DNA from 2 places in the Vreelandella hamiltonii genome. Region 2 is predicted to be linked to the other one. Evidence: predicted binding sites of a transcription regulator. Region 2 holds the regulator's gene; the other holds the start of a gene.
What was found. Region 2 encodes FNR, which switches genes on or off when oxygen is low (the NO sensors DNR and NnrR bind a similar motif). Its sites were predicted from a motif close to TTGATNTANATCAA; they were not measured.
Positions count from the first base shown of each region.

Region 1: a site for FNR is predicted at 2,430-2,443, ahead of napE (periplasmic nitrate reductase, NapE protein). Genes of this name have one in related genera too.

Region 1 is NZ_BMXO01000005.1:175,509-180,131, reverse strand. It holds gene IE061_RS07670 (sodium-dependent transporter) at 11-1,354, opposite strand; gene IE061_RS07665 (DUF72 domain-containing protein) at 1,495-2,349, opposite strand; gene napE (periplasmic nitrate reductase, NapE protein) at 2,534-2,716, shown strand; gene IE061_RS07655 (ferredoxin-type protein NapF) at 2,805-3,314, shown strand; gene IE061_RS07650 (chaperone NapD) at 3,307-3,594, shown strand; gene napA (nitrate reductase catalytic subunit NapA) at 3,591-4,623, shown strand, end outside.
Region 2 is NZ_BMXO01000002.1:143,765-148,387, forward strand. It holds gene IE061_RS04025 (DUF294 nucleotidyltransferase-like domain-containing protein) at 1-982, shown strand, start outside; gene IE061_RS04030 (3'-5' exonuclease family protein) at 1,009-1,623, shown strand; gene ttcA (tRNA 2-thiocytidine(32) synthetase TtcA) at 1,739-2,650, shown strand; gene fnr (fumarate/nitrate reduction transcriptional regulator Fnr) at 2,637-3,389, opposite strand; gene hemN (oxygen-independent coproporphyrinogen III oxidase) at 3,450-4,623, opposite strand, start outside.

The DNA.
Region 1 (4,623 bases), on a different contig from region 2:
TAGCGGCGAGTCAGAACAGGCCTGCCAGGAAAACCACCGTGACCCCGATAGGGGCAACGTACTTGGCCAGCAGGTTCCACAGGCTGTAGTCGTAGACATCCAGCCTCAGCTCCTTGCGCGCTTCTTCTTTGTCCAGGCAGAAGGCGAAGAACACGATCGCACCCAGGCCGGTCAATGGCAGCAGGATCTTGCTGGTGAAGGTATCCAGCAGGTCGAAGATGTTCAGCCCAAAGAACAGCACGTCCGCCCACACGTTGAACGACAGCAGTGCCGCAACCCCCAGCGCCCATACCGCCACGCCGCTGACCAATGTGGCCACGATACGTGACATCGACGTGCGCTCTTCCAGGGTTTCCACCACTGGTTCCAGCAGTGAAATGGCCGACGTCAGGGCGGCAAAGGTCAGCAGCAGGAAGAACATCAGGCCCAGAATGGTGCCGCCGGTCATGTTGCCAAACGCCAGGGGCAGGGTGACAAAGATCAGGCCGGGGCCTTCGCCGGCACTCAGGCCGTTGGCAAAGACGATGGGGAAGATGGCCAGGCCCGCTAGCAGGGCGATGGCGGTATCCAGCAGGATGACCGTTCGCGCGGTGCTGATCAGGTTGACGTCTTCGCCCAGGTACGAGCCGTAGGCCATCATGATCCCCATGCCCAGCGACAGCGTGAAGAACGCCTGGCCCATGGCCGCCAGTACGACACCGCCATCGAGAGCATCCCAGTCAGGGCTGAACATGAAGCTCAGGGTCTCACCAAAGTAGCCGCTGGTCATGCCGTAACCTACCAGCACCAGCATCAACACCACCAGAGTAGGCATCATGATGCGCGCTGCGCTTTCCAGGCCTTTGGTGACTCCGCGTGCCACGATACCGACGACCAATACCATGAACGCCGTATGCCACAGCAGCAGGGCCGAGGGGCTGCCTAGCATGCCGCTGAAGATGTTGCCAATACTGTCGGCATCCAGACCGTTGAAGCTACCGAGCACCGAGCCCAGCGTATAGTTCAGCGACCAGCCGCCGATGACGCTGTAGAACGAGAGAATCAGAAAGGCAGCCAGGACGCCGCTGACACCCACCAGCGCCCACGCTTTCGAGCGGCCGTGGTTGGCGGCCAGTTCGGCCATGGTGTTGATGGGGTTCTTCTGACCGCGACGGCCAATCATCCACTCGGCGACCAGAATGGGCAGGCCGACCAGTGCCACACAGGCCAGATAGACCAGTACGAAGGCGGCGCCACCGCTGTCACCCACCATGTACGAGAAACGCCAGATATTGCCCAGGCCAACGGCGGAGCCCGCCGCGGCCAGCACAAAGCCCATGCGAGATGACCACTGTGCATGCGCAAGTTTTGCCATAAATCACCTGTTTCAGTTCGATTGTAATGGGTCGATATCGGCAGATTGCACCGATGTTCGGAAAAAAGAGATTGCCAGCGTGCTTTTCCGAAAGAACGCGCAATTTATCCGATCAAGGGTAGGCTTGCCAGTGAGCCAGCCTAAAACAGCTGGCTCTGCTTTTCCTCGGCGAAGGGCGTCAGGTCCGCCAAAGCCGCCTTGGCCTGCACCAGGCGATAGAGGTGACGAGCCATCTGGGGAGACTCACGGTTGTCTGCAGTATGCACAAATAAGAAAGGGGTTTTCCCCTGTTTTATCCACAGGATGAGCTGCTCTATCCAGGGCGTGAAGTAGCGTGTGTTGATCGCTTTGTCAATATGTCCAATGAAGCGAATGATGGGTTGTTGACCAGTGGAAAGCACGTGTAGCGGGAGTTTCGGCTTCTCCTGCTGGGCGTGGGCCAGCCCAGCGTGCCCTTCATGCGGCGTAGAGAATACCGGGCGCACATCCAGCATGACTCGGTTGACTGAATAAGTTATCAACAGGCGGTTCAAGACCCTCTCTGCGTCACCTTTGTGGAAAAAAACAGGGTGGCGAACCTCTACCGCACAGGGCAAGTGCGCTGGCCACTGGGCGAGCAGGGCTTCCAGTTTGGGGAGTTCGGCAGGGCCAAAGTCTCTGGGTAGCTGCACCATGGTAGGGCCTAGCCGGTCGTGCAGGGGCGTCAGCACGTCCAGAAACGCCCAAGCATCCCCAGGTTGGGTCAGGCGCTGGTCGTGGGTAATGTGGCCTGGCAGCTTGAAACAGAAGCGAAAATGCGGCGGCGCCTGGCGCGCCCAGGCGGCGATGACATCGGGTTTGGGCGTGCCACTGTAAAACGTCGTGTTGCCCTCGACGCTGGAAAACACCGCCGCATAGTCGCTGAGCAGCTCGGTTTTGGCCTGGCGAGGATAGAGGCTGCCTTGCCAATCCTGATTGGCCCACATGGGCAGGCCAACATAAAGCGGAAGCGTCATGAGGGGTGAATCTGCATAAGGAAGGCCTTCGTCGGTATTAAGTCCTAGTACCAAACGATATAGTGACGAACTTGGAAAAATTGATCTAGATCAAGTGACAAATCAGGGCTTAGTTGCTACGCTCTAAATATAACTATTTTAATACACATCTACAGCGGTGTGTTCTTCCCCTGTGGAGTTATCTATGTCAAAAAAATCTCATCCAATAATAGAAGAGGAAGCGCCCCTCAAGCGTCAAGAACGAGGGCTTTTTCTGTTTATTGTCGTGTTGCTCTTTCCCATTTTGGCCGTAGCGGTGGTGGGGGGCTATGGCTTTTTGGTGTGGATGTATCAAATGTTTGCAGGCCCCCCTGGCCCGCCGCTATAGCAGTGTCACAAGCTTCTATCTGATCACTTTAAAGGTGTTAACCGCTGCTAAATAAAGTGGTTAACATTCTTTTAACGCAGGAATGCTCATGACGCGCACGGATAACAATAATAATCGGCGCAATCTTTTTCGCCGCTTGTCAGGGCGTGATGATGTGCGTCGGCCGCCCTGGAGCAGAGCTTCCTTTCTCGACCTGTGCACCGGCTGCAACGCCTGTATTGATGCGTGCCCGGAAGGCATTTTGAGCCGCGGTGGCGGTGGCTATCCCGAGCTTAGCTTTGCCCAAGCGGGCTGCTCACTGTGCGGTGACTGCGCAACGGTATGCGCGCCACAGGCGATAGAGCGCGGCGGTAGCGTTAGCGAAGCCTTTGCTTGGCAAGCTGAAGTTCAGCCGCACTGCTTGGCACTGGCGAGTATCCATTGCCAAAGCTGCCAGGACGCCTGCGAGTGGAACGTAATTCGCTTTCCGCTGCGCCCCGGTGGTCGGCCACCGCAACCTGAGATCCACTTAGAAAGCTGCACCGGCTGTGGTGCTTGCTACTCCGCCTGCCCTAACCAGGCAATCTCACTGATAACAAAAGATACCGTCTATGGCTGATCAACTGCTGCACATCATTAGCTTTATCGTTCATGCGCGGCCCGAGGCGCTGAAGCAGACAGCGGAGTGGATTACCCAACATAGCGTTGGCGAAGTGATGGGCGAAGACGCGGCTGGAAAGCTCGTGGTCGTCGCCGAACATACTGACGAACAACAACTATTGGCTTTAATGGATCACGTACGCGAGCAGCCTGGGGTCATTGACGCCGCCTTTGTTTATCACGAAGTCGTTGATGCTCTGTCAGCGGATGAGCCGCACGTACAGGAGGGGGAGCAATGAAACTAACACGCCGAGAGTTTGTAAAGGCGAACGCCGCAGCGGTGGCCGCTGCTACGGCGGGGATGTCGATTCCCGCCGGCGCCAGCAATCTAATTACCCATGCTGATCTGAACCGCTTGCAGTGGGATAAAGCACCTTGCCGTTTTTGCGGTGTCGGCTGTAGCGTCATGGTTGGCACCTATAACGGCCAAATCGTGGCGACTCACGGTGATAACCAGTCCGAAGTGAACCGGGGGCTTAACTGTGTTAAAGGCTATTTTCTTTCCAAAATTCTCTATGGGGAGGATCGCTTAACCCAGCCGCTACTGCGTAAGCGCAACGGTCAATATGCTAAAGATGGTGACTTTGAGCCGGTCTCATGGGATGAGGCGCTCGACCTCATGGCAGAAAAATTTACCAGCGCCATTCGTGAACATGGCCCGGAGAGCATTGCGCTGTTTGGTTCCGGTCAGTGGACCATCTGGGAAGGCTACGCGGCCAGTAAGCTATTTAAAGCGGGGCTGCGCTCAAACAATATCGACCCCAACGCCCGCCACTGTATGGCCTCGGCGGTATTCGGCTTTATGCGCACCTTCGGCTCGGATGAGCCCATGGGCGTGTACGACGATATTGAACATGCAGATGCCTTTGTGCTGTGGGGCTCTAACATGGCTGAGATGCACCCGGTGCTCTGGACCCGCGTGACCGACCGTAGGCTCTCTTTCCCGGACACCCAGGTTGCCGTGCTGTCGACTTTTGAGCACCGCAGCTTTGAGTTGGCCGATATCCCCATGATTATGTCGCCCAATGCGGATATCGTGATCCTTAACTACATCGCCAACCATATTATTCAGACCGACCGGGTAAACCGATCATTCGTTGATAAGCATGTCAACTTTGCGCTCGGCACCGATGATATCGGCTATGGCCTGCGCGACGAGCACCCACTGCAACAGGCGGCGAAGAACGCCGATAACGCCAATAGCTGGACGGATATGAGCTTCGAGGAGTTCGCCGACTATGTTGCGCCCTATACTTTAGAGCGAGCCG
Region 2 (4,623 bases):
TGCCCTGGCATCGGCCAGTCAGCGCACGCCCGAGCTGGTCAAGGCGCTCATGGCCCAGGGGGTCAAGCTGCGTTTTGCCATGGACCTGCTGGCCGCGTTGAATGGCCGCATCATGAGCAAGGCGTGGACCTTGACCGTGCCCGAGCAGTACCACCCGCAAAGCTGCCTGATGGTCATGGGCAGTGAGGGGCGTGGCGAGCAGATTCTCAAAACCGATCAGGACAACGGACTGATCCTGGCTGACGATTGCCAGTGGCCGGACGTGGCCGAGTGCATGAACACCTTGTCAGAGACGCTGGTGCAGCTGGGCTACCCGCCGTGCCCTGGCAATATCATGGTGTGTAACCCTGAGTGGGTGGGCACGGTGTCGACGTGGGAGTCGAACATCGCCAGGTGGGTGTCGGCCCGGGATGGCGACAGTCTGATGAAGCTGGCCATTTTGCTGGATGCCCACGGCGTCGCGGGCAACCCCGCGCTGCTGGACCGTGTGCGCGAGGCGCTGTTTGCGCGCTGTTCCCATGATGAGCTGCTGCTCTCCTATTTCGCCCGCGCGGCGCTGCGTTTCTCGACGCCGTTGACGCTGTTTGGCTCGCTGAAAAAGCCCCAGCACGGCATCGATATCAAGAAAGGCGGCATTTTTCCGATTGTTCATGGAGTGCGCACCATGGCGCTGGAGCGGCGCATCAAGGCGACCTCTACGCTGGATCGGCTCGATGCCTTGGCCGCTGATGGCCGTCTGGACCGCCGCTTTGCCGACGACCTGGGTGAGGCGCTGGCGCTGTTTACCGAGCTGCGTCTGAAGCAGCAGTTGCAGGAGCTGAAAAGCGCGTGCGCCCGCGATGCCGATACCGGCAAACGCACCAACCGGGTCGTGGTCCAGGAGCTTTCATCGCTGGAGCGCGACCTGCTGCGCGAAGCGCTGCACATCGTCAAGGACTTCAAGCAGCGGCTTTCCCATCGTTATCATCTGGAGTATTCGTGAGCGGAATGCGGCTATTGGATAGGCACGTGGGTCTCTTGAGCGGTTCACTGAGAACCCTGGTGCAGCGTGAAAGCGATCGACGGCGGTTCGCGGACACGCCGCATGGCTGGCTATTTCAGCCCTATATGGGCGAAGAAGCCGTGGCGTTGGCGTGTCGTGAAAGCCAGGCTCGCCCGGGCGAGCTGCGCGTGGCCGCTGTCGTATTGACGCCGCGCCGGGTGTTGACCAGCCATGCCTGGAGCGACACGCTGACCACGAAAGGCGAACAGATGCCTCATCGTCAGGAGCGAGACGACGCACCGGCTTCGTCAGTTGACTCGGGAGCTCGGATCGAAGCGCTGGCGGAGTTTATCGGTAATCGGCCCGTGGTGGGGTGGCAGTTGGATGCCCTGCTGGCGCCGCTTGGCCGGATGTTCAAGGCCTCGCTGGGGTTTGGGCTACCCAATGCTCAGGTCGACCTGGCCAGGCTGCACGCTCGTCAGCTACGCCGTTTGCATCCCCAGGCGGAGGTCGGCCCGAGCATCAACGAAGCGCTGTCATGCTGGTCTCTGCCGCTGGCCTGGCCCTCGGTGCATAGCGAGGCCACGGCGGCGGCGCTGCTCTATCAACGCCTGCAGAGTGAGCGCCTTTTCACGGTGTGAGCCGACGCGCTGCCGCTCGGTGTGGCCAGAGGCCGACGATGGGTTTGTATTGGGTCGCGCCTGCGAGTCTTGTAGAATAGCCGCTGCTCCTTCACCCATCGGCAGTACAACGACCATGTTATCACCTGATTTTTTCGACCCCTCCTCGGCGACGCGTGCCACCAAAGCGGCGTCTGAACAGCAGCCTGAACTTCAGGATGCCAAACAGAAGCGCGAATTCAACAAGTTGCAGAAGCGTCTTCGTCGTGAAGTGGGCAACGCCATCATCGATTACAACATGATCGATGAGGGGGATCGGGTCATGGTATGCCTGTCGGGCGGCAAGGACAGCTACACCATGCTGGAAATCCTGCGCAATCTGCAGCGCAATGCGCCGGTCAATTTTTCCCTGGTGGCGGTCAACCTCGACCAGAAACAGCCGGGCTTTCCCGAGCACGTGCTGCCCCGTTACCTGGATCAGCTGGGTGTGGAGTACCACATTCTGGAGCGGGATACCTATTCGGTGGTGAAGGAGAAAACCCCGGAAGGCAAGACCACCTGCGCGCTCTGCTCGCGACTGCGTCGCGGGTCGCTCTACGGGTTTGCCGAGGAGATCGGCGCCAACAAGATTGCCCTGGGCCACCACCGGGAAGACATCCTCGAGACGCTGTTTCTCAACATGTTCTTTGGCGGAACCCTGAAGGCCATGCCGCCCAAGCTGCTGTCCGACGACGGCAAGAACATCGTGATCCGCCCCTTGGCCTACTGCAAGGAAGCGGACATTGCCGAGTTCTCACGGCTGATGGAGTTTCCGATCATTCCCTGCAACCTGTGCGGGTCGCAGCCCAATATGCAGCGTCAGATCGTCAAGGACATGCTGGCCGAATGGGACAAGAAGCACCCGGGGCGGCTGGAGAGCATGTTCAAGGCCGTCACCAATGTAGCGCCTTCCCAGTTGGCCGACCGGGCGCTGTTCGACTTCGTCGGGCTGGAAGCCAAACAGGCGGCGCTGATGGAAGGGCGGATTCAGGCGTTCAACGTGAGCTGATTGCCTGCTCCTCTTCTTCGGCCAGGGTGATGAGCCGCTGCAGGTCGAGAATATTGACCTCTCGGCCCGAGACGGCCACTACGTTCTGTTGCTGAAAGCGGCTCAGGATACGGCTGACGGTTTCGACGGCCAGCCCCAGGTAGTTCCCCATGTCGGCGCGAGACATGGAGAGCCGGAAGCTGTAGGGCGAGTAGCCGCGTCTCCGGAAGCGATCAGAGAGGGTAATCAGGAAGCTGGCCAGCCGCTGGTCGGCGGTCTTGCGCGATAGCAGGCGCATCATGCGCCGATCATCACGCAGCTCTTTGCTCATGCTGCGGTAAAGCTGGCCGCGCAGCTCCGGCAGCTCTTCCGATAGGGTGTCCAGGCGGTCGAAAGGAATCTCGCACACCGTGGTGGTTTCCAGGGCGATCACGCTGCCGGGATACTGCTCTTCATCGATACCATCCAACCCCACCAGCTCGCTGGGCAGATAGAAGTTGGTCAACTGATCGTTGCCGTTGCCTTCGCTGGTCACCTGTTTCAGGCTGCCGGAACGTACCGCATAGACGCTGGTGAACGCATCGCCCTGGCGAAACAGCGGTTCGCCCTTCTTGAGCGGTGCGCGGCGGCGGATGATGGCGTCGAACTGGCTCATATCCTCCAGCTCCAGGGCGAGCGGTAGGCACAGCGAGCTGAGGCTGCAGGTCTGGCAGCGCGCCTCTTGCAGCAGTGAACGTCGTTGGCTGGCAGGATATGGCATGTTGTTCTCCCTTTTCATTAGCCATCATAGGGTCAGGGGGTGGATGTCTCAAGGTGCCGTTTATACGATCTTCGAGTAACGCTGGGAGGGTTGCCCCGGCAGGCGCGCATCGAACGCCATGGCCAGGTGGCGAATCAGCAGCCGCCCGGTCGGTGTTGCCCGCAGGCGGTTCCCTTCGCGCTGCAGCAGGCCATCCCGCTCGGCGGGCTGCAGGCGCTCCAGCGCGCTGGCGAAGTAGGCGGGCGCGTCGATGTGCCAACGTTGGCCAACGCTGGCCAGGTCAATTTCCATATCGCACATCAGGCGCTCGATGACGTCTCTCCGTATTAGGTCGTCCTTATTTAAACGTACTCCTTTGACGGTTGCCAGCCGACCTTCATCCAATGCCGCTTCATAAGCGGCCAGCTGGGTGGGGTTCTGGGCATACAGATCATCGATACGGGAAATGGCCGAAACGCCCAGGCCAATCAGGTCGCACTGGGCGTGGCTGGAGTAGCCTTGGAAGTTACGCTGCAGAGTGCCCTGGCGCTGGGCCTGGGCGAGGCTGTCGTCCGGGCGGGCAAAGTGGTCCATGCCGATATGCACGTAGCCTGCCTGAGTGAGCATCTCGATGGTGGTGCGCAGGATCGCCAGCTTCTCGTCGGCGCTGGGCAGGTCTGTTTCGCTGATGCGCCGCTGGGGGGCAAAGCGGCTGGGCATGTGGGCGTAATTGAACACCGACAAGCGGGCCGGGTTGAGGTCGATGACCTGGCCAAGCGTGTCGGCAAAGCTCTGCTCGGTCTGAAACGGTAGCCCGTAAATCAGATCCAGATTGAGGGAACGAAAGCCCAGCCGATGCGCTTCGTCCATCAGGGTTTCGGTCATGACCTTGGGCTGCACGCGGTTGATGGCCGCCTGCACCCTGGGGTTCAGGTCCTGGACGCCCAGGCTGAGGCGATTGAAGCCCAGCGACTGCAGGTGGCGCAGGGTGAAGACATCCGCCTCGCGGGGGTCGATCTCGATGGCGTAATCGCGGTCAGAAGCGTTGGAGAGCCCAAACCTCGCGTCCAGCCTGTCTATCAGGTCGCTCATTTGCGCCAGGGTCAGGAATGTCGGTGTGCCACCGCCCCAGTGCAGCTGTTGCACGGGCCGCCGAGTATCCAGGTGGCGCGAGGTCAACACCATTTCACGATCGAGGCGCGACAGGTAGGGCTCGGCCAGCTGGGTGTTCTTGGTGGCGATCTTGTTGCAGGCG